DNA from 4 places in the Paenisporosarcina sp. FSL H8-0542 genome. Region 1 is predicted to be linked to each of the others. Evidence: riboswitches for the same ligand, from Rfam matches in the RefSeq annotation. Region 1 holds a riboswitch; each other region holds the start of a gene.
The links. Region 1 has a riboswitch for S-adenosylmethionine ahead of MHH33_RS00755 (2,3-diketo-5-methylthiopentyl-1-phosphate enolase). Riboswitches for the same ligand answer to the same signal wherever they lie in the genome.

Region 1 (6,040 bases):
TACGTACGTCACAACACGATATACCGTGAAGTATTCAACCATTTCGGAGAACGAATCGATGACGAATTCATTACTGAAAACCATGCCATTACCATGTATGAACCCTTTCTGACGGATGGAAAGGAATAAAAGAAACAGCTCAGCAGGAATCTGCTGAGCTGTTTTATTGTTCGACTAATAAAGAAAGAAAAAATGACTATTTTGATTAACATTTACGGATGAGGTTTATATGTTTTGTATAGGGGTAAATTTGAATTAGAACATTAGAAACATTCAACTAACACAAAATATGAGGAGGAAACTAACATGGCAGATTGGAAAAAAACATTATTAGCAAGTAGTCTAGTAGGTGGAATCGTTTTGGGTGGTTTAGCAGGTTGTGGTGACGGAGTTGACCAGGATAATGGTGTCAATGATGGTGACCAGAAGGACGAAGTAGATTCTGAAAACAAAAACACTGAAGAAGGCGAAGAATAATTCAGCCGATTTAAGGAGCGTAAAGCTCCTTTTTTTTATGGACAATAAGTGAAGTTAATGGGTTTAGCCTTGTAACACCATCACTCTATAGCTTATTAGCAGTTAAGAATTTCTCTTTATATATGTTGCTTAATTCACTCCAAACGTCAAATTTATTCCCATCTAAATCATAAAAAACAAAGTTTTTTCCTGTGTGCCCTCGGTTTTCAATATCGCCAATTCTTATTTCTTTTTCATTGAAATCCTTGTGTATACTTTCTAAAGCAGATAATCCATTCACTTCAAAGGTAATAGAGAAATGTTCATTCCCATTAATGTCATAGAAGTTCGAGCTTTGATTATCTCTAGACTTAACAAGGAATATACTTTGGTTAGCTAAATTAAGAATAGCTTTATCGTTGTCTTTGTAGCTTAATTCAGCACCTAATTTGTGTACATACCATTCCGAAGATAGCTCTACGTCTGTAACAGGTAAATATGTAGTTCCAACTCTTAGTAACTTTTCCTTCATCTTATAATCCTCCCCAAAAATTTTCTGAAATTGAGTTCTTCATCCTATTTCTATTTTCGATACTACAATGGGAAAATCCTGTTTGAACTTATGAACTGGAAACCGATCAAATAAAAAACCATCTCCTTTTTTTCGGGAGATGGTTTTCATTATGATTTGAATAAATTCAGCCAGCCTTTGTATTTAAACCAGGCGAACATTAACAATCCGATAAGTGCCATTCCGCCTAAAGCGAAAAAGTAGCCGTATTTCGTCTCGAGTTCCGGCATGTTTTCAAAGTTCATGCCATATACCCCTGCTACAAATGTTAGTGGAATGAAAATGGAGGATACAATCGTTAAAATCATCATGATTCGGTTCATTCGATTGGAGTTCATTGCCATATAGCTATCTCGAATATCCGCTGTAAGTTCTCGGTTTGACTCCACAATTTCTGTCAGTTTGACGAGGTGATCAGAAATATCCGCAAAGTAGGAATGTTCGTGCTGTTGAAGGTTAAAACGACTCGAGTTTAATACACGGTACATCAAATCACGCATCGGCAAAATCGTTCGGCGCAACCATAACAAGTCACTGCGCATTTCAAAGACGGTATCCATCGAAAAATGCTTCATATCAAACGTCATCTGATCTTCAATTTCGTTCAAATGGTCCTCAATCTTGTACACAAGTGGAAAGTAGGAATCAACCACTTTGTCGAGAATTTGATACATCGCATAAATCGCTCCACGTTCCCAGAAGGAAGCATCGCGTTGCAATTTTTCTCGAACCAAGTCCAATTCTTGAACGGCATTATGATGGAAAGTAACAACAAAATTCTTTCCGACGAATAAATCCAACTCCTCGGCTTCAAGCGTCTCTTCATTCAGCGTATGGACGACAAAGAAATGATATCCATCGTGGTAATCGACTTTCGGGCGCTGCAAGCGGTGTAAACAATCTTCAATCGCCAGTGGATGGAAATGAAAGAACGAATCAAGCAAAGCCCATTCAGTGGCTGATGGTTTGTCAAAATCAATCCAGTACCAGTCGAATGACTTTTTATGTAGATCTTCTAAAGGAAAGTCCATTTCTAATTGGCTATCAACGGTAACTCCAAATGTTCGAATCATAAGTAAAACCTCGTTTCACACGGTAAATTCTAGTAGTAGTTTACCACGAAAGTTCGATGTGCTTGTATTGAAGCCAACAAAATTCGTTTGAAAAAGGAGAAGTTACCAGTTGATTTCTTATAACTTCGCATTAAAAGCTCATTTTCTAAATAATGTCTTAACAAGTCATTCACATCCTCTTCATATTCATCGACTACACTAAAGGTGCAAGCTCAAATCCAAGGAGGTCCTACATGAGTCAAACACGTTTGAAAAAGAAAGCTTTACCTATCGCAATCCTTTCGTTTTTAGCCATCAGTGGAGTCGCGGGAACCATTGCCACATTTCCATTTCATAAACGACAACGAATACCTCTAAAAGCTAGATAAAGGAAAAATAAAAAATGCGATTTAAAGGAGAGTCATTAACGTGGAAATTCAACGAAGACCTTGGAAAAAAATATCTTTGACGCGATTTATGGACTTTATAAGTAAGTCCACTCAAAGAGCACAAGAAAAGAGATTTTCTCAATTAAATTCATCACAGACACCTTGGAATTAACTAAACGCAGTCATATATAAATAAATTGATTCACTTTAATACTCTCATTTCTAATGGAGAGTTTTTTCTTGTTTAAAAACTCAATCATATGGGGATCTTTAATAACTTTTTCATGCGCTAACAAATACGAAATCGGGATGAGAAGAAAAAGAATGATCAATCCAATCATCGTACCAAGCGGAGAGATAGGAAGTAGATTACCTGCAAAAAAACCAAGTAACTGATAAAAAATGACGAAAATGACGATGGACATGATCAAAATAATGATCTTATTTTTGAAGGTTTTCATTGTGATTCTCCTTCCGCAACAACCAAATATATTACCATTAAGTATTACATTTACTTCCAATTGTTACAACTGTTTCTTTAAAGCGAGCGCATCGTTTGACTCTCTGTAAAATATAGTTTATTCTAGCCATGGAATTAATAAATGCATAAAGCGCCATTTTCACAATGGCGGCCAAGTTTTCTAGGGTTCCGCAAACAACCGGTTTGGTCTGGTCCAAGAGAAAACGCTTTGCACACACGCAAAGATACACGGAAGGATAAAAGCCTGGGAGATGACGTATGATACGTTTATCTCTCGGGCTTATTTTGATTTGGAAAAGGAGTATGTTTTCATGAATAAAGAATGGATGAAAGTCTTCATAGCAGCATTTTTTGAAGTGTTTTGGGTAATTGGTCTCAAGCATGCGGATGATATCTGGACATGGTTGGGCACGGCAATTGCGATTTCGGTGAGTTTCTATTTAATGATTATGGCAGGGAAAACACTTCCTGTTGGAACCGTGTATGCAGTGTTTGTCGGACTTGGTACAGCTGGTACAGTGATTGCGGATATCCTCTTTTTCGGGGAATCATTTAGTATCGCAAAAATTGCCTTGATTGCACTTCTGTTAATTGGGGTTGTCGGGCTTAAGCTGGTGACAAAAGAACAGGAAGAGGTGGAATCCTAATGGCGTGGATATTCTTAGTCATTGCTGGATTGTTTGAAATGACAGGTGTGGCGATGATCAGTCAAGTGCATAAAAGTCGCAATTGGAAGTCCATTAGCGGATTGTTCGCAAGCTTTTTGGCAAGCTTCCTGTTCCTTGCACTCGCCATGGAAACCCTTCCGATGGGTACGGCATACGCAGTGTGGACTGGTATTGGTGCTTCAGGTGGAGCGATTTTAGGCATGATTTTATACGGGGAGCCTAAAACATGGTTGCGCATGCTGTTTATTGCCATGGTGTTAGGAGCGGCTGTCGGTTTGAAATTTATTTCTTAGGACTGTCATATCTATTTCCCGGCAAACATAGCATAGCTTTATCACACATATAAAAAGCAGTATATTTTAATTTATTAGAAAATTATGTTGACAAGTATTTTGCACCCTGTCATAATCCAATTTAGATTTTAAAAAAATATCATATCTACATTTTTCTTATCAAGAGCAGGTGGAGGGACTAGCCCTATGAAACCCGGCAACCGACTTACGCGAGTAGGCACGGTGCTAATTCTTGCAGCAGTAGCTGACAGATAAGAGGATGTTAGTTCAACTACTAACCTCTTCTTTTTTGTGAAGAGGTTTTTTATTTTCCCTAAAGAGGTGAAGACATTGAGTGAAGTAGTCGCGACTTATTTAGTCCATAGCATAGAAGAAAATTTAGAAAAAAAAGCAGAAGGCATCGCACTTGGCTTGACGGTCGGATCATGGACCGACTTACCACAACTGGAACAACAGCAACTGAAGAAACATAAGGGACGCGTTGTATCTGTCGAAAAAGAAAATAGTCAATTAGAAAGCAGAACGAAAGGAATTATTCGCATTGCATACCCCACGGCGAATTTCAGTCCTGATTTGCCAGCCATTTTAACGACGACTTTTGGCAAGTTATCACTGGACGGGGAAATCAAATTAATTGATTTGGAGTTCAGTCCGGAATTAACGGGACACTTTCCAGGGCCGAAATTCGGCACAGAAGGCATACGACAACTGACAGGCGTGCAAGAACGACCATTTGTCATGAGTATCTTTAAAGGCATACTCGGGAAAGATTTGGACTTTTTACTGACACAACTGGAACACCAAGCACGCGGTGGTGTGGATTTTGTGAAAGATGATGAAATTTTATTCGAAAACGAGTCGACGCCTTTTGAACAACGGATTGTAAAAGGACGTGAAGTACTCGAGCATGTTCTCTCGGAGACAGGTCACCGCACACGTTACGCAGTGAATTTGACAGGACGTACATTCGACTTAAGAGACAAAGCAAGACATGCGACAGAGCTAGGGGCAGATATGTTGCTGTTTAATGTTTATGCATACGGATTGGATACACTGCAAAGTTTAGCTGAAGATCCAGAAATTGCGATTCCGATAATGGCACACCCAGCCGTTTCGGGAGCATTCACTCCATCCCGAAAGTATGGTCTCTCAAACCACCTCGCACTGGGTAAAATATTGCGACTTGCCGGGGCGGATTTCTCGTTATTTCCTTCACCGTATGGCAGTGTGGCCTTGGAAAAATCAGAAACATTACAAATTGCAGAAGCACTCCAGGTTCCTGGTTTGATAAAGACCTCTTTGCCAGTGCCTTCAGCCGGAATTCATCCGGGCATGGTGCCGCAACTGATTGAAGACTTTGGTATTGATTCCGTCATCAATGCAGGTGGCGGGGTGCACGGACATCCAGCAGGTTCTGTGGCGGGGGGAAAAGCATTCAGGCAAGCGGTTGATGCAACGCTTTCAAGAAAGACCTTATCAGAGGCTGCACAAACAAATGCAGAACTGCAACAAGCACTGGAATTGTGGGGTGACAAAGTACGATGACACAACCCGTTATATTTTGTGATTTTGATGGCACGATTACCACGAAAGATAACATTATGGCCATCATGAAAAAATTCGCACCACCTGAGTGGGAGCCGATTAAAGACCAGATTCTCGGCCAACAAATAACCATTCAACAAGGCGTAACACAACTTTTCAACTTGCTATCAACCGACCAAAAAGATGAAATTACCCAATTTGTATTGAAACAGGCACAAATTCGAGAAGGATTTGAGGATTTTGTGGCCTATACGAAAGCACAGAAGATTCCACTCTTTATTGTATCTGGAGGCATTGATTTCTTTGTTAAGCCACTCGTGAAGGAACATATAGAAGACGACCGTATTTACTGCAACGTGGCAGATTTTTCTGGAGAAACCATCATAATCAACTGGCCTCATACATGCGATGAACATTGCTCGAATGGCTGTGGTTGTTGTAAACCATCCATCATTCGCAAACTGAGTGACGACAACACTTACAAAATCGTCATCGGTGATTCCATTACCGATTTGCAAGCGGCCAAACTGGCAGACAAAGTCATAGCGCGGGACTTCCTCATTGAAAAGTGCGAAGAACTCGATA
Region 2 (6,040 bases), 660 kb from region 1:
AGGACATTCAGTGTAATAACTCGAAAAGAGTCGGTATCAATATTCTTTCCCGGTCCAATTAACCCGCTCCACCAGCCCGGTGATTCCTTTGATCCAACGGCATATTGATTGCCAGTTAACGCATGACAAACCAAAACAACTGGTGCTTCTGAAGGACCAAGAGTTTCATATGAAAGTTCAACATGCTCAAGCCATTCTCCAGACTCTAGTTGAAAATTCCCGATTGTCACACTTCCTGTTGCCATTAAATTCACCTCCACATTAAACCGTTACGACGGTGGCATGTTCTATTGCTTTCCCCAAATCGGCTACCAGGTCTTTCACAGATTCCAATCCTACTGATAGACGAATCAACTCTTCCGTTACACCCGATTGCTTCAACTCTTCACTGCTTAACTGTTGATGGGTTGTTGAAGCAGGATGGATAATGAGCGATTTTGCATCCCCTACATTAGCCACATGCGACCAGATTTGGACATGGTCGATAAGTTTTCGTCCTGCTTTCCGACCTCCTTTAATGCCAAAATTCACAATCGAGCCGTATCCATTCTTTAAGTACTTGTTTGCCAATTGATGAGATGGATGAGATTCGAAACCATTGAAACTTACCCATTCTACTGCCGGATGATTTGCTAAGTATTGTGCGACTGCAATTGCATTTTCATTATGTTTCGGTACGCGGAGATGCAATGTTTCAAGACCTTGCAAAAAAGCGAATGCATTATCCGGGCTTAGGCATGGACCGAAGTCACGCAGTAGCTGGACCCGCAGTTTAATCGCGAAAGCCACTTGGGGGACATCAATCCCGTAACGAAGGCCATGGTAGCTCGTATCCGGTTCCGTAAAGCCAGGAAACTTCTCGCTGTTCCAATCAAACTTACCTGCATCCACAACGACACCGCCGATTGACGTACCGTGTCCCCCAATCCATTTCGTAGCTGAATGAACGACTACATCCGCACCGAATTCGATAGGGTTGCTTCCGTATGGCGTTGCAAACGTATTATCGATAATCAACGGAATTCCGTTCTCGTGTGCAATGTCAGCTACAGCTTCTACGTCCAAAACATGAAGGCTTGGGTTTCCGATGATTTCCCCGAAAATGGCTTTCGTTTTATCGGTAATGGCCCCGCGGAAATTCTCAGGATCGGTGGAATCTACAAACTTCACCGTGATTCCATACCGTGGAAGTGTATTGGCAAATAGATTGTAGGTCCCACCATACAAATTGCCAGCAGCGACGATTTCATCACCGGCTCCTGCTACATTCAGAATGGAGAAGGCTATCGCAGCCATGCCACTCGATAGGGCTACCGCTGCTGTGCCACCTTCCAATAACGCGATTCGCTGTTCAAATACGTCCACAGTCGGGTTGCCGATGCGTGAATAAATGTGTCCAGTTTCCTGCAAGGCGAATAAGTTTTGGGCATGTTCCGTATCTCTGAAAACAAAAGAAGTTGTTTTGTGGATTGGCACTGCACGGGAACCCGTGATTGGGTCCGGCTGCTGACCTCCGTGTAAAAGTAGAGTTTCCGGTTGAAGATTTGTCATTGTTTTCCCTCCTGGATTGTGTTTTAGATGGAAGTGTGGAGGCGAAAGAGGAGTTTTATGAACAGAAAAAAGCCCCGTCTTCGCTTAAGAAGAGGGGCTCACAAGTGCGTGATCCTCCTCTTATCTTTCAGATCTCCACTAAAGAAATCTGTAGGAATTAGCACCTTTGCAAGTTAATCACTTGCCGGTTGCCGGGCATCGCAGGGCCTAGTCCCTCCGCCACTCTAGATAAGAGTATTTGATTTAGTTTTCCATCTTGAGAATCAGTATATGTTTAATATCCATAAATAGTCAAGAATTATTTATATAATTTTTTGAAACTTCTGCCAACACTCAAACGTTTAAAGAGTTAGTGAAAAAAAGGGGTTGGGAATATGAATCTTGCATTATGGGTGCTAATCACCTTACTATCAGGTTATTTAATTGGCTGTCTCCATGGTTCAAATGTGGCGCAACGGCTTTCTGGGGTGAATGTAAAGGAACAGGGAGTAAAGAATGCGGGGGCATCCAATGCCACTATTGTATTAGGCTGGAAATACGGGGCACTCGTTGCATTTGTTGATATTGGTAAAGGAATACTTGCAATCGTCCTTTTGCGTCTTATATTCGAATCTACTGATCTTTCCTTGGAGTATCAATGGGTCCTATTATTTCTTGTGGGGGCATCTGTCGTAATAGGTCACAATTATCCATTTCAGATGCATTTTGATGGTGGTAAAGGAACGGCATCTGTTATTGGAGTGATGTTAGTACTGGATTGGAGAATCGGATTGGTTGGACTTATCTTGCTGATTGTCGTTTCATTGGTGACAGATTACTTATTAATCGGTGTACTGTTCTTATATATTACATATATCATTTTAGCCTTTTTGATTACAGAAAGTACTATGCCAATTGTCATAACCACCGCACTCTTCTTACTTGCGTTATGGAAGCATCGCGAGAATATACACCGTTTGAGATCCGGGATGGAACCACGAGTTTCTTCGGTTATCAAAAAGAAAAAAGTGACTCACTCCAATTAATTGGGGAATCCATTTTTTATTCCGAATTTACTAAAAAGTCGTTAAAATTTCATTCGGCCAGAACAATCATTATTCCGTGAACCGAATGAAAGTGCTAAACTGAGGTAAGGGGTAAAGACTACTGGCCCGCATCATGTCGGTCAATATCTGCCCGACTCCGAACCAACTTTTCTAAGGGAGATGAAACCATGCAAGAAACATTAATCGAACGCCTTGTACGTTATGCCAAAATTGATACACAATCAGATGCTGAAAGCACCACTTGTCCATCTACACCAGGTCAGTGGGACTTATTGCACGAACTAGAAAAAGAATTGGCTTCAATCGGAATGGAAGACATTTCACTTGATGACAATGGTTATTTATTTGCCACTTTGCCTGCAAATTCAGAACGTGAATTGCCAACAATCGGCTTTTTAGCTCACGTCGACACAGCAACTGATTATACAGGTAAGAATGTAAACCCTCAGCGTATCGATTGCTATGAAGGTGGCGACATCCGATTAAACGAAGAAACCGTTATGTCTCCTGACGATTTCCCAGAGCTTAATAATTATATCGGGCACACTTTAATAACAACAGATGGCACGACTTTACTAGGTGCCGACAACAAAGCAGGAATTGCTGAAATTATGACAGCTATGGAGTTTCTAATTAATAATCCAGACATTAAACACGGCAAACTTCGTGTTGCCTTTACTCCAGACGAAGAAATTGGGCGTGGGCCACATAAATTTGATGTTGAAAAATTTGATGCCAAGTATGCTTATACAATGGATGGCGGACCTCTTGGAGAACTTCAATTTGAAAGTTTCAATGCAGCTGGTGCTAAAGTTATCACACGTGGGACAAGCGTTCATCCAGGTTCAGCTAAAAACAAAATGGTCAACGCTCTGACCATCGCCATGAAGTTCCAATCTTATATGCCTGCAGATGAAGTGCCTGAGAAGACTGAAGGACATGAAGGATTCATCCACTTGATGAATTTCAACGGGCATGTAGAAGAAGCCAAATTGTCTTATATCGTACGTGACTTTGACCGTGAAAAATTCGAAGCGAAGAAAGCATTATTTGAAGAAGCTGCTTCAAAAATCAAAGCAGAATACGGATCAAATGCAATTTCGTATGAACTGCATGATCAATATTTCAACATGGGTGAAAAAATTGAGCCTGTAAAAGAAATTGTCGATATTGCACATGAAGCGATGACGAATCTATCAATTAATCCATTAGTCATCCCAATTCGTGGAGGTACTGACGGTTCACAATTATCATATATGGGCATGCCAACACCTAATATCTTTACAGGTGGCGAAAACTATCATGGAAAATATGAATACATTTCAGTCGATAACATGGAAAAAGCAACCAAAGTCATGATTGAAATGATTCAACTGTTTGAAAGACAAGCTTAATATTGCCATAACACAAGCATTGACTGTCCTCCTGACAGACTGTGCTTGTTTTTTTATGGAATTTCCTATGACATTGAATTTCCCAATAAACGTCACCTAATTTTGCACCATCCGGCATATATTTTATGGGAATCGTAGAAAACATCATAAGCAGGTCATGATTACTTATCCTGCACCGACAACTTCACAATTTTGTAAAGACTTTTCCAGTAATTAATGAAAATCATTCTCATTAATTCTTTGTTTTATGGTATGATGTCTTAAGTGAGAACACCTATCAGTTAGATGGAGGTTACAATGATGCATACTGCTGTTAAAGCTGAATCCCTTTCAATTGGATATTCTGATCATTTACTATTTGAGAATTTAAATTTACATATACCCCGTGGAGAAATTTCCGTTTTTGTTGGCAGCAATGGCTGCGGAAAGTCAACGTTGCTTCGTTCTATTGCACGTTTATTGAAACCGACAACCGGTTCTGTCCTATTGGAAGGAAAAGATGTTCACCGCATGTCTTCCAAAGAAGTGGCTAAAAAAATGGGTATACTGCCTCAATCACCCGTTTCACCAGAAGGTCTGACGGTTCATGATTTGGTGAAGCAAGGCCGTTATCCCCACCAGTCATGGTTGAAGCGCTGGACTGAAGAAGATACAGAAAAAGTGGAAGCCGCAATGGAAGCAACGCGAATTAGCGATCTTCGTGACCGCGCCGTTGATACATTATCCGGTGGCCAACGACAACGTGCTTGGATTGCAATGACACTCGCTCAAGATACCGATCTCATCTTGCTTGATGAACCTACGACTTATTTGGACATGACGCACCAAATTGAAATTTTGGATTTGCTGTTTGAATTAAATGAGAAAAAAGATCGTACCATCGTGATGGTATTACATGATTTGAACTTAGCATCCCGATACGCCCACAATATCATTGCCATTAAAAATGGCGATGTCCATGCTCAAGGTAAACCGGAAGATATCATTACTTGTGATTTAGTTAGATCAGTATTTGGTATGGAATGCCAAGTTTCAAAAGATCCAATGTTCGGCACACCTCATTGCATCCCTTATGGTCGGGGACGCTGTGTAGTACCAGAATTACGAGTTTCTACAGGTGCGTAAGTATGAAGAATACTCTTAAACAACTTTCTGTGTTTGTCGATGATGACCGTCAGCCCGTTATGACACTCGGTGAGGCTCATACTGCACATGGCATAAACAGAATGCTTCAAACTGTTCGAGACATAACGGATGCACCAACGGATGCCGTTGCTGCATCTGTTTTTTTTCGCCGCATTGGTTTCTTGTTAGCAGCTCAATTCAATACGATTGCGGTACACAAGCAAGTTTTTGCCGGACCTTTAAACCACATTGGTATTATTCAGGACGACTATACAATTAAGTTCACAGTACCAAGTGAAGGCTATATCAAAGTGCAAGATGAAGAACAAGCTTTGCGATTCGTTCTGGACACCTATGGTCATCCTCTAGTTGAATTCTTTAGTCAACATGCGAAGATCCCTAAGTTGATTTTATGGGAAAATATATGGGGGTACGTCATATGGGTTTACAGTCAACTTATTCAGGATGGTGTTACGACCGCCTCATCGAATCTGGAATTTTTGTTGCTAGAAAGCACGTGGAAACCGCAAATGAGACGTTCACCTTTTAAGCAATTTTTGCAAAACCAATCAGCCCTTAATGCAATGAAAGACTATAAACGAGTTACATGTTGTTTATTAAAAGAAATGCCTAATACCAATAGATGCTCCTATTGCCCACACGCTGACTAAGCGTGTTTTTTTAATCTTTCCGAATAAATTTATTGTCCGACCCCCTTAAGTTATTAATATATTTCGAAAAATGTATTAGCGTCTAAGGGATGCAAATTTATTAAGAGGTGAAGAAAATGAAAAATTGGAAAAAAGCAAGCGCTGCTATATTAGCTGCAGGACTTATTACAACTTCTGCTGGACAAGTTTGGGCCAACGAAACTGAAAAAGTAGATTCTAGTTTAGAAGTTTCTCAAGACACTACTGTTACAGC
Region 3 (6,040 bases), 1.6 Mb from region 1:
GATGTGGCTTGGACAAATAACGGTATTATTACAATAAATAATCACACTTTGAACTTAGATAAAGGGGAAACTTTTTCGGATTAATAATTCTTTTTACTAACGGTTACTTTAGTAAAAATCTTTGGGCTGTTTTGGTAGCCCTTTTTTCTTTTTCAACTAACGGGGCAGTTTAGTTGAAGAAACACTGAAAAGAAAGGGGCTGTAAAAATGAAATATTTATTATATGAATTGCATTTAGCTCAAAATATGGATGGCACGAATGATGAAGAATTGGATAAATTAGATAATCAATGGATGGAAAATGCGAAAAAATACAAAGAGGTATTCAATACATTATCTGATAGATTGCCTCAAGATATTTTTAATCGTTTTAACTCTTGGGGTTTTCACGATTATAGACTTATAAAAATTGAAATTGAACATAAAAGTCTCCTTCACTCAAACATTCACTTCACTGTTTCCAGTGACGATGTTTGGATATTGAGTTTTGACAATGTCTCGTTCTTTCAATTTCAACACTTGAATTATGATAATGATAAACCTATTAATAATCGTGAAATAGATGACTGGTTGTTTGAAGAATTATTACCAATTAACGAATCAACATTATCATTTGAAGTCATTTTGTCATCAGGAGGAAATATACTCTTACACTTCCCAGATAAATCGGTTTCGATGAAAAAGTTAAAATAGCTACTGCATTATTGTTCAACTAACGGGTGCTTAGTTGAAGAACATCGAGATGCTTAAGCGGTCTTTTTCTCATTGAACTAACGGGGCTGGATAGTTGAACAAGAATATTGTCTTATCATAAGGAAATACTACCTTTAAAATTAGGTAGGTGATTAGATGAAAAAAATATCAGTTATATTTTTGCTATTGCTATTAAGTTTAACAACTCTAATATTTGTAATTTGGGAAAGACCACCAAAAGCAAAGGCAATAAATGAAGAAAATGATGAATTATTAGAAGTGATTTCAGTGCCCTGTAGCCTAACATTGGAGTCTGTTGATAAAAGTCTGACGAATACAAAAGGTGTAGCATTAATCTATAAAGTGCAATTAAATCCACCAAGTTTTGCAAGAACTAATATAAGTATTCTCGCTGTTCATCTTCCTGAACCGTCTTCGTATGGAGACTTCGATAGCTATGAAGGTTTTGCGTTTGTTCCAAAAGAAATAAGTTGGCGTTTTAAGCTTTATCCAACCCCAGAGGAGAATGGTCCAAGTTGGGCTGGACGATTTGATTTAATTACAGCAGAAATGAAGAATGTCGAAGTTCAGGTGCGTCTCTCAAATTCCAAAACAGGTAAGTTAGGACCAAGTGTTCTAACAAACAGTATTAATTATTGTAAATAGTTTCTGCTTCAGCAGCAATCATGCTCATTTTATTTCCATCGATTCCACGACGAGCAAATACTATTGGGGCTGCCCTTTAATCTGTTCTTTACATCCGTAGTGTACTTTGTAAAAAGATAAAAACGGGAAAAAACAAATTTCAGGAATTTATTTACTTTATTGAATGTTTGTATTATTATAATAAATAAGTGAAATTCGTTGATTTCAAAACGAGCAAAACTGATACCATTTAAACCATTAATAAAACTAAATAGTTAATTTCTACTTATCAAGAGAGGTGGAGGGAAAGGCCCTTTGAAACCTCGGCAACAGACTCATTATGAGCACTGTGCCAATTCCTTCAAGCGATTATGCTTGGAAGATGAGTTGAGATCTTGTCACATATTTTTAATGATGAGCCTCTTCTTGCTTCCAAGAAGAGGCTTTTTTGTTTTTAGAAATATGGGTTCATTTGCTCTGTTTCAAATAGAAATGGGCATGAAAATATAAAAATAGAAGGAGTGTAAAAAATATTATGAGCAAAGTGAAAAGTTCGAATTTAGGTTATCCAAGAATTGGTGTAAAACGTGAATGGAAAAATTCACTGGAGCAGTTATGGGCAGGGAAACTAGAAAAAGAATCATTCTTAAAACAAATTGAGGAGATTCGGCTAAACAATCTGCAGAAACAAAAAGATTTAGGAATTGACTTGATACCAGTTGGAGACTTTAGTTTGTATGATCATGTGCTTGATACAGCCGTTATGTTCGGATTAGTACCGAAACGCTTTGAATACGACGGCGGTAAAGTATCGCTTGAAACGTATTTTGATATAGCACGAGGCAATAAAGGTGCTGTTGCATCTGAAATGACAAAATGGTTTAACACAAACTATCACTATATTGTTCCAGAGCTTAATGAAGCAGTACCTACTCTTGTTGAAAACCGGCCACTTCAATTTTATAAAGAGGCTAAACAGAAACTTAATATCGAAGGAAAACCTGTAATCTTAGGACCTATCACATTTGTAAAACTGTCAAAGGGTTATAGAGAAAATGAATTTAAAGCAGTTGTTGAAAAATTTGTACCGCTTTACGCTGACATTTTACGTGAATTACAAAAAGAAGGAGTAGAGTGGGTACAAATCGATGAACCGATTTTATCTACAACGATTTCCAAAGAAGATGTTGCGTTATTTAAGGATATCTATCAAACATTGCATGATGCAGCGCCAAACATAAAGCTGATATTACAAACATATTTTGAAAGCATTGAACATTACGAAGATGTCATCTCACTTCCTGTTAAAGGAATTGGACTTGATTTTGTATATGATAATGGTCAAAATCTTGCTGCTTTGAAAAAGTATGGTTTCCCAAAAGATAAGGTTCTTGCTGCTGGTATTATTGACGGGCGAAACATATGGCGTGCGAATCTTAATGATCATTCTGCAATTCTTGCAGAGATTGTGGATGTTGTTTCAAAAGATCGTCTAATTGTACAATCTTCATCAAGCTTATTGCATGTACCTGTGACAGTTAAAAGTGAAGAAACGCTTGATGACGTCCTAAAAGGAGCATTATCATTTGCTAATGAAAAATTACATGAAATTGTTCTACTGACAAAAGGCTTAAACGATGGAAAAGAAGCGATACAAAAAGAAATCAGTGCAAGTACAGAAGCGATTCATGCGTTACAAAAATCATCATTCCGAAATAACACACAAGTTCAAGAAGCCATTCAAAACTTGCATACGTATAAAGCGGAACGAAAAGCAATATTTAAAGTCCGTCAAGAGATACAAAAAGAGGCTTTTCAGTTACCACTGCTTCCAACAACAACAATCGGAAGTTTCCCGCAAACTCAAGAAGTAAGAAAGAACCGATTAAAATGGCGTAAAGGCGAGTTAACGAATACAGAATATGAAACATATATAAAAGCAGAAATTAAAAAGTGGATTGAAATTCAAGAGGAACTTGGTCTAGATGTGTTTGTACATGGAGAATTTGAACGTACAGACATGGTTGAGTATTTTGGTGAAAAATTAGATGGCTTCCAATTCACGAAATTTGGCTGGGTCCAGTCATATGGCTCGCGATGTGTGAAACCACCACTTATTTACGGTGACGTGTCATTTATAGAACCGATAACAGTTAAAGAATCCTTATATGCCCAATCAATAACTGACAAACCTGTAAAAGGAATGCTGACAGGTCCAATTACAATTTTAAACTGGTCGTTTGTTCGCGATGATATTTCACGCTATGTTGTTGCCAATCAAATTGCACTTGCGCTTCGAAAAGAAGTTGAAACGCTTGAGGAAAATGGAATTCGTATGATTCAAGTTGATGAGCCGGCAATTCGTGAAGGGCTGCCGTTAAAACGTGAAAAATGGGAAGGGTATCTTGACGCTGCAGTTTATGCGTTTAAACTTGCAACAACGTCAGTACAAAACGATACACAAATTCATACCCATATGTGTTATTCGGACTTTAAAGATATTATCGATGCGATTAAAGCACTCGATGCTGATGTTATTTCGATTGAAACATCAAGAAGTCATGGTGAATTAATTCAATCGTTTGAAGAAAACACGTATGACAAAGGGATCGGTCTTGGTGTATACGACATTCATAGTCCACGTGTACCAAAGCTTGAAGAGCTGAGTAGAAACATTGATCGTGCCCTACAAGTTCTTGATCCAAATCAGTTCTGGATTAATCCTGATTGCGGTTTGAAAACACGAGGTCTTGAAGAAACGGTTGCAGCACTTAAGATAATGGTTGAAGTAGCAAAACAAACGAGAGAAAAGCTGCTCGTGAATATAGGGTCATAAACTTCCAGAGTGGAATATCCGAATAATGAAAGTGAAATAGAAAATCTTGGGACCCTTTCGCACAAGCATAGGCTGTTCCTTCCATATAAGAACTACCTTTAAAGAGTCTTTGAGACCAAGGCAACCACTGAATCGAATTGTAACAGTGCCAATTACAGCAGAGTTATTCAAATCTGCTAAATAAGAGGGCCATGTATATTGAGTTAATGTAAGCATATGGGAGTTGAGTGAATGGGAGATTTGGTGAAAGAAGGTAAGGAAAAGGAAAAGGAAAAGTTTGAAGTTATCGCAAAAGCACTTGAAGGCTTGCATTTTGGAGAGCTACAAATTACGTTTCATGAAGGAAAGATTGTTCAAATAAATCGCATAGAAAAGCAACGGTTTTCTGTTTGAAAAAATTAAAATATTAAAGAAGCTCACCGGACAACTGGAGGCCTCTTGTATTCAGTAAGATTGTTTATTGACAATTTTATGGAATCAAGAGGTCTTTTTTATATCCTAGGGTTAAGAAAATAGATTGGAATAAGTTAACGTTGTAAGAATCTGCAGTGAGAGTATCACTAACTGATGATCCACAATGGAGAACGCTGTTTTAAAGTGCATCAACATTATTATTAGAGGAGTGATTGGGATGTATAAAATCGATACACAACTTGCTCAAATTGGAAATCGCAGTGATACGGCTACAGGGACTGTGAATCCCCCTGTTTATTTTTCTACGGCCTATCGTCATGAAGGGCTTGGGCAACCGACGGAGTTTGATTATAGTCGTACGGGAAATCCAACACGTCAGCTCCTTGAAAATACAATATCAGATTTGGAATATGGTGATCAAGGCTTCGCCTGTAGTTCTGGAATGGCGGCAATTATGACAGTTTTGTCCCTTTTTCAATCAGGTGATGAATGGTTAGTTAGTGAAGATTTATATGGAGGTACCTATCGTTTATTAGAACAAGGATATAAAAAATGGGGATTGAAGTGTCAATACGTAAACACATGTTGTCCGGAAGCGATCGAATTAAAGATTACCCCTCAAACAAAAGCCATCTTTCTGGAAACGCCTACAAACCCCTTAATGAAGAAAACAGATATTTCCGCTGTTTCGGAAATTGCCAAGAAACACGGAATTATGCTGATTGTCGATAACACTTTCTATACGCCTCTCTTGCAACAACCAATCACTCTTGGTGCTGACATTGTAATCCACAGCGCAACCAAATATTTAGGCGGTCATAATGATGTTCTTGCTGGCATTATTGTTGCTAAAGGAAAAAAACTATGTGAGGAACTAGCGCATTACCATAACAGTACGGGAGCTGTGCTTAGTCCATTTGACTCCTGGTTATTGATGCGCGGTATGAAAACTTTATCCCTACGAATGAATCGGCATGAGAAAAATGCTCGGGAAGTTGTCCTTTACCTTTCCAATCTTCAAACTGTAACCGACGTTTTTTATGCAGGAAAAGGTGGAATGATCTCTTTTCGCCTAAAAGAAGAGTCATGGATTAATCCTTTTTTACAAGGTTTATCTCTTATTACATTTGCCGAAAGCCTTGGAGGTACAGAAAGCTTCATCACCTACCCTGCCACTCAAACACATGCTGATATCCCTGAAGAGGTTAGAATTCAAGCAGGTGTTTGCAATCGATTATTGCGTTTATCAGTTGGAATTGAAGATGTAGAAGATTTGCTTTCAGACCTTGATCAAGCTTTTGTGAAAATAAGAGAGGAGATGATTATGTAATGGAGAACAGAGAATATTCCTTTGAAACAAGACTTTTACACAATCGTCATAAGATTGATCCGAATACTGGCGCAGTGAGTGTAGCGATCCAACATGCGTCAACTTTTCATCAATTTGATATC
Region 4 (6,040 bases), 880 kb from region 1:
TGCAAATCTTTTAAACGGCCTATTAAATATATGAAAATCGTTTAACACAATTGAAATTAACTAATATCAGCACGATTTATCATATACTATCATTCACAGTTTTTCATTTTCAATAAAGCGAATCTAATTGAGAATCGATTTCACTAAGAAACGACAAAAAAAAGCCAATGAACCTAGGCTCACTGACTTTTGCTACTATTTATTATACTTCTCAATGTGCTTGACGCTCTAGACGAGCCGCGATTTGTTGGCCAATTTCATGATCACGTTCACGTTGCATTTCAACCCTAATTCGTATATCGGCGTCGTTTTGATAATCAACCAATCCAACTCCATGTGCGCTTCTGAATGCTTGGTCCATACGTTCTGTGTAGGTAAAATCTAGTGATTGGATAGTGAATCATTCCTTTCAAATTTTCAACCTACTGTTGTAAGTTGTAATCCTTCACATTTGTATATATACCCACTGGTCAAACTTTCAAACAAAAACTCTCATAACTTTTATTTTTGATTTATAACAAAATATGTATCGATTCGATTTTCATGGACGAACTGGTTAATCTCAGTACGTTGGATCAGGCCGAACAAGCAGCAAGCGCATATGTACAATTTACAACGAGTTATCAGCTCAAAAAAAAAAAGTTCGACCGAATTAACGGAAGAACTTTTTGGAAAACATTTTGTTTCTTATAAAGAAACTTCATTAAAAATACTTGAACCAACCAAACCGATTTCTTCAAGGACAGCATTTAACTCTTTGTCAGCTTCCTGGAATTTTGCATTTGCTTCATCTAATTGAACTTCGCCTTCAGAAGCTAACGCTTTTGATTTCATTGTGTAAGCTTCTTGAATTTTAGAAAGTGCGCTGTTAATTGCTTCTTGTTGCTTTGTTAAGGTTTTAGGAACTTCCAACGCTTCTACTTTTGCTGATGCATTGTCTGCAGAAGCTTTTGCTGCATCTTTCATCGCTTGAAGATCGGCACCTTCAGGAAGTGCTGCTTCACCCTGTGCATCTTCAAAAGCGTTTAAATCAGCATCAACCTCATTAATTGATTGAGAAATGGATAAATAAAACTTCATCATATCTGCTGCAGGATTAGCTTTTTCTTCAGTCTTTGCTGCTCCGTTTGTTGTTGTTTCCGGCTTTTCTTCTTTATCAGATGAACATGCCGCAAGAACGATTGTAAGTGAAGTAAGTAGTAGTAATAATTTTTTCATCATTGAATCTCCTTTATATGTAGTCAATTTGCATCATTATCCTACCATAACAATATTCCCAATGTAAAGGCTATACAAAATAGTCGGAACACATTGAAAATTATGATTCCAAAGAGCTACTTTCATTAGTTTTTTCACGTGAAAGTCGATTCACGATTAACATGGTAATGCCTCATCTTCATTTATATTTGTTGTCAATTCAAAACTATCCTGTGCTATGTAATGTACAATCATTAGTATAATCATCGTTTGGATTAAATCCTAACTCGGTATGACACTCATTTAATTTGGAGTAAAATGAAATTTAATTGGCATTGTCTTGAATTTAATTGGGTTCAAACGAGATTTAAACGGCATTGACTTAGTTTTAATCGGCATCAAATACCATTTAATCGGTCTCACCCATTGATTCCCACAAAAAAACAATCTTCAAGTTACTGACTAAGTATCCTCTTCCAAGAAATAGAAAAGACGTCGGTTTCCCGACGTCCATAGGATTACTTTATTTAACTGGAACGACCGAGCCGCCCCATTCTTCTAAAATGAAATCTTGAATTTCTTTAGATTTCAATACTTCAACTAATGCTTTAATTTCTTTATTTTTTTCATTACCAGCTTTTACAGCAATGATATTTACGTATGGAGATTCTGAGTTTTCAATAGCGATTGAATCTTCCAATGGGTTCAACCCAGCGTCGATTGCGTAGTTTGAGTTGATTAACACCGCATCGCCTTCTTCATTTTCGTACATTTGTACAAGTAGTGCTGCTTCGTATTCTGCATCAAATTCCAAGTTCTTCGGATTGTCTACAATATCTTTTACTTCGGCTGTTGTCTTATCAATGCCTTCTTTCAATGTGATTAGACCCTCAGCTTCCAACATAGATAGGATACGACCATGGTCAGCAACTGAATTACTGATTAGTATCGTTGCTCCTTCAGGAAGTTCATCCAGAGACTTATATTTTTTTGAGTACACACCGATTGGCTCAATATGGATACCACCAGCATTGGCAAAATCATAGCCATGATCGGCCATTTGAGCTTCGAAGTAAGGAATGTGCTGGAAGTAGTTTGCATCCAAATCGCCATTTTCCAAATCCTCATTCGGTAAAATGTAATCTTGGTAAGTTTCAATTTTAAGTTCAATACCTTTTTCTTCAAGCAACGGTTTTGCTTGTTCCAAAATTTCTGAATGGGGTATGTTAGATGCTCCCACTACAAGTTCTTTACTGTCTCCACCTGATGATGAGTCAGCTCCTCCGCCACATGCTGCTAGAGTGATTGCACTTGCCGATAATAAAATTCCTGCTACAAATTTCTTCATCATTATCTCTCCCTTTTTTTGTTTATGTGATCGAGCTTTCACCCGAAAGCACCTTAACGTTTGTCTGTTTTTGTTGTAATCGAATCTCCCACCCATTGGATGATAAAGACAATTAGTAAAATGATAATTGTGGAAACAACTGTTACATCTCCCCTACTGCGTTGGAAGCCATCTAAAAATGCGAGTGTTCCAAGACCGCCCGCTCCGATAATTCCTGCCATCGCAGTATAACCTACAAGGGCAATTGCTGTAACGGTCAGTCCTGAGATTAATGCAGGCATGGACTCCGGAAGTAGCACTTTCCAAATGATTGTGGAAGTTTTAGCACCCATTGAGCGAGCAGCTTCAATTACACCTTTATCTATTTCACGTAATGCAATCAGGACCATGCGGGCATAAAATGGTGCTGCACCTATGATTAGTGCCGGTAATGCAGCATTTGCCCCACGAATCGTACCGAGTAGGAATTTAGTAAACGGAATCAACAAAATAATTAAGATGATAAACGGGATGGATCTGAAAATATTAACGAACGCCCCTGTTAACCAGTACACTATTTTATTTGCCCATAATTGACGAGGGCTAGTTACAAACAGCAAAATTCCAAGTGCAAGTCCAATTATGAAAGTTAAAACGGTAGCCATTGCAGTCATATATAACGTTTCAAGTGTGGCTTCCCACATTTTTTCCCAATCCACATTCGGTAGAAGGTTTTCAATCATGTGAAATCACCTCCGTATGAACATCTTGTCCATGTAAATAATCAATCGCTTGGTCGATGGCATTTGAATCACCGTCGATTTGTAAATATAACGTTCCATATGCACCATTTTGAGTTTGTGCGATATTCCCTTGAACGATGTTAACTTCTACTTGATATTGCTTAATTAATCTTGATAGAATCGGTTGCTCCGTTCTATCTCCGACAAACACTAGTTTCACAAGCTTGCCTGAGGGATATTGCTCTACCAAATGAGCAATAGTCTGGCTGGCTGACTCCGGACCATTTACCTGGGCAACAAAGCGTTTCGTAATGGGTTGTTCAGGAGTTTGGAATATTTGAAGTACACTTCCCATTTCAACCACTTTTCCAGCTTCCATGACCGCAACCCGATGACAAATTTTACGGATGACATGCATTTCATGTGTAATCAGGACAATTGTCAAACCCAACCGTTTGTTGATATCTACCAATAGTTCCAAAATGGCATCTGTTGTTTCAGGGTCAAGTGCTGATGTCGCTTCATCACATAGCAGCACTTCAGGATTATTGGCAAGGGCACGGGCAATTCCTACCCGTTGCTTTTGACCGCCGGATAATTGGGAAGGGTATGCTTTATCCCTCCCTGTCAATCCAACTAGTTCGATTAATTCTTTAACTCGTTCTGAACGTTGCGTTTTGCTAATCCCTGCAATTTCTAGTGGGAATGAAATATTTTCCTCGACTGTCCGCGACCATAGTAAGTTGAAATGTTGAAAAATCATGCTTACTTTTTGTCTTGCACTACGAAGATCTTGTCCTGAACTGGACGAGATTTCGTGTCCATTTACAGTGACACTACCTGAAGTAGGTTTTTCCAAGCCATTCAATAATCTGATTAACGTACTTTTTCCGGCTCCACTGTAACCGATTATGCCAAAAATCTCGCCTTGATCAATCGTCACATTCACGTCATCTACCGCTATGAGTTGTCCATTACCGGTTTCAAACCGTTTTGATAAGTTTTTTAATTGAATCATATTTACTTCACCTCTGAATTTATCAAGCATTTTATTTGTTTTCTTTATCGTGCAATTGCGCTGGCCGCATGTTTCGCATGAGTCAACAAGTTTAAAACCACTTACCTGCTCTCAAGCTTAGCGTGCGCAAATAACCTCTTTCATTTTATTTAATATCAACATCATTTTATTGAAATATCCTAAAAAAATAAAAATCCCTTCCGCAGACAAGCAGAAGGGACTAATGCACAATTATATACGTTAGACCGTTCTCTCATCTTTCAAAGCGAATTCGCTTTGAGTGATTTGGCACCATTTCACAAATTGTGACGGTTGCCGGGCTTCATAGGGCACTTCCCTCAGCCTCTCTTTATAAGAGTTTACGATATTAAGTTTTTAGTTACGAATGATAATGTAACACGTTCAAATGCGAACGTCAATTATTTTTTTGCAAACGATTATAGAGATAGGGAACTGATTGAAAAGCATAAACTTTTTCAACTATTTGACCATTTTCCGCAATGAGTAAACAAGGGACGCTTTGGATTTGATAATCGACCGCTAAACTTTCTACATAGTTCAAGTTTGCTTTCCCTATTTGCAAATCCGGCAAAAGTTCTTCCACAACGTCCATCATTTTTGAGGCAACTTGGCAAGTTCCACACATGGGCGTATATAAATAATAAGCTGCCCTCTTTGCGTTTTGAGAATGATTTTCCCACTCCGCACGCGTCCATTCTTTCATTGTATTCATCCTTTAGGCAATAAATTCCGCTTTAACATCGATATTCGCTCCGAGCAACACAGTCGCTAGAACTTTCATTGGTGTAGTCGCAACTTCTCGGTAGGCTGGATCAGTATATAAATGAAGTGCTTCGGGAAATTCACGTTTAATGAGCGCACGTAATTTCTCTCCGGACTTATCAGCATCGACAAATACATAAATCTCCAACTGATCGTAGGGGGCTAATATTTCTTCCAATCGCGTGGGGCTGACTGTTCCGTTCGTGCAGATAATTTCAACTGGCTCTGCAATAAGACGCAGAATCCGCTGTTTATCTGATCGACCTTCTACAATTATGACTTTATCAATTGGCATGGGATCACTCCTGGCTGTACTGACATAAAAGATTGTTTAAAAAGTTTTCTTGAAACGGAGTCCATCAGGTTGCAACTCTTCCCGATCACAACCAATGCCACTCTTTTCAATATCCCGTTTTAAACTCGCTGTTATAATCGACATATGCAAAAAACGCCGAACAAATGTCGGCGTTCAACTAACGATATTACTCTTGTGTCATTTCTTCGTATTGCTCAGCCGTCATTAATGAGTCCACTTCAGACAAATCTGTAGGTTCTACAACGATCATCCATGCATTCTCGTATGGAGATTCATTCACGAATTCAGGACTGTCTTCCAATCCGCTGTTCACTTCAACTACTTTACCACTGATTGGTGCGTATAGCTCAGAAACTGTTTTAACAGATTCAACACTGCCAAATGGTTCGTTCGTTTTGATTTCGTCGCCTACTTGTGGAAGTTCTACGAATACAATATCACCAAGCTCAGATTGAGCGAAGTTAGTGATGCCGATGCGTGCTTTTCCATCTTCAACTTTAACCCATTCGTGTTCCTCAGAGTAGCGTAATTCTTTTGGTGTGCTCATTAATACCCCTCCAAATATGTAATATATTCAACTTCAGTTTGACATAATCTTTCCTTAAAAACAAGAACAGAAAATCAGCTTTTCCAATTCACAGTAAAATCCGACTCCT

Region 2: another riboswitch for S-adenosylmethionine. It lies ahead of MHH33_RS15580 (O-acetylhomoserine aminocarboxypropyltransferase/cysteine synthase family protein); the one in region 1 lies ahead of MHH33_RS00755 (2,3-diketo-5-methylthiopentyl-1-phosphate enolase).
Region 3: another riboswitch for S-adenosylmethionine. It lies ahead of metE (5-methyltetrahydropteroyltriglutamate--homocysteine S-methyltransferase); the one in region 1 lies ahead of MHH33_RS00755 (2,3-diketo-5-methylthiopentyl-1-phosphate enolase).
Region 4: another riboswitch for S-adenosylmethionine. It lies ahead of MHH33_RS05360 (methionine ABC transporter ATP-binding protein); the one in region 1 lies ahead of MHH33_RS00755 (2,3-diketo-5-methylthiopentyl-1-phosphate enolase).

Annotation. Positions count from the first base shown of each region.
Region 1 covers NZ_CP152050.1:134,211-140,250, forward strand. Annotated here, with positions in the region: gene MHH33_RS00715 (VanW family protein) at 1-129, shown strand, start outside; gene MHH33_RS00720 (hypothetical protein) at 307-477, shown strand; gene MHH33_RS00725 (VOC family protein) at 563-988, opposite strand; gene corA (magnesium/cobalt transporter CorA) at 1,138-2,100, opposite strand; gene MHH33_RS00735 (hypothetical protein) at 2,334-2,468, shown strand; gene MHH33_RS00740 (hypothetical protein) at 2,651-2,929, opposite strand; guanidine-I (ykkC/yxkD leader) riboswitch at 3,099-3,202, shown strand; gene MHH33_RS00745 (multidrug efflux SMR transporter) at 3,261-3,596, shown strand; gene MHH33_RS00750 (multidrug efflux SMR transporter) at 3,596-3,910, shown strand; SAM riboswitch class I at 4,064-4,168, shown strand; gene MHH33_RS00755 (2,3-diketo-5-methylthiopentyl-1-phosphate enolase) at 4,241-5,455, shown strand; gene MHH33_RS00760 (2-hydroxy-3-keto-5-methylthiopentenyl-1-phosphate phosphatase) at 5,452-6,040, shown strand, end outside.
Region 2 covers NZ_CP152050.1:3,102,004-3,108,043, forward strand. Annotated here, with positions in the region: gene MHH33_RS15575 (homoserine O-acetyltransferase) at 1-245, opposite strand, end outside; gene MHH33_RS15580 (O-acetylhomoserine aminocarboxypropyltransferase/cysteine synthase family protein) at 262-1,551, opposite strand; SAM riboswitch class I at 1,669-1,786, opposite strand; gene MHH33_RS15585 (glycerol-3-phosphate acyltransferase) at 1,926-2,576, shown strand; gene pepT (peptidase T) at 2,765-3,991, shown strand; gene MHH33_RS15595 (ABC transporter ATP-binding protein) at 4,289-5,116, shown strand; gene MHH33_RS15600 (IucA/IucC family C-terminal-domain containing protein) at 5,119-5,787, shown strand; gene MHH33_RS15605 (hypothetical protein) at 5,904-6,040, shown strand, end outside.
Region 3 covers NZ_CP152050.1:1,687,764-1,693,803, forward strand. Annotated here, with positions in the region: gene MHH33_RS08850 (DUF5412 family protein) at 1-84, shown strand, start outside; gene MHH33_RS08855 (hypothetical protein) at 208-693, shown strand; gene MHH33_RS08860 (hypothetical protein) at 850-1,359, shown strand; SAM riboswitch class I at 1,622-1,727, shown strand; gene metE (5-methyltetrahydropteroyltriglutamate--homocysteine S-methyltransferase) at 1,874-4,174, shown strand; gene MHH33_RS08870 (YezD family protein) at 4,406-4,567, shown strand; gene MHH33_RS08875 (methionine biosynthesis PLP-dependent protein) at 4,806-5,918, shown strand; gene metC (cystathionine beta-lyase) at 5,918-6,040, shown strand, end outside.
Region 4 covers NZ_CP152050.1:1,014,671-1,020,710, reverse strand. Annotated here, with positions in the region: gene MHH33_RS05380 (hypothetical protein) at 212-361, opposite strand; gene MHH33_RS05375 (hypothetical protein) at 688-1,221, opposite strand; gene MHH33_RS05370 (MetQ/NlpA family ABC transporter substrate-binding protein) at 1,721-2,545, opposite strand; gene MHH33_RS05365 (methionine ABC transporter permease) at 2,599-3,267, opposite strand; gene MHH33_RS05360 (methionine ABC transporter ATP-binding protein) at 3,260-4,285, opposite strand; SAM riboswitch class I at 4,536-4,643, opposite strand; gene MHH33_RS05355 (thioredoxin family protein) at 4,701-5,009, opposite strand; gene MHH33_RS05350 (toprim domain-containing protein) at 5,022-5,363, opposite strand; gene gcvH (glycine cleavage system protein GcvH) at 5,551-5,931, opposite strand; gene MHH33_RS05340 (arsenate reductase family protein) at 6,006-6,040, opposite strand, start outside.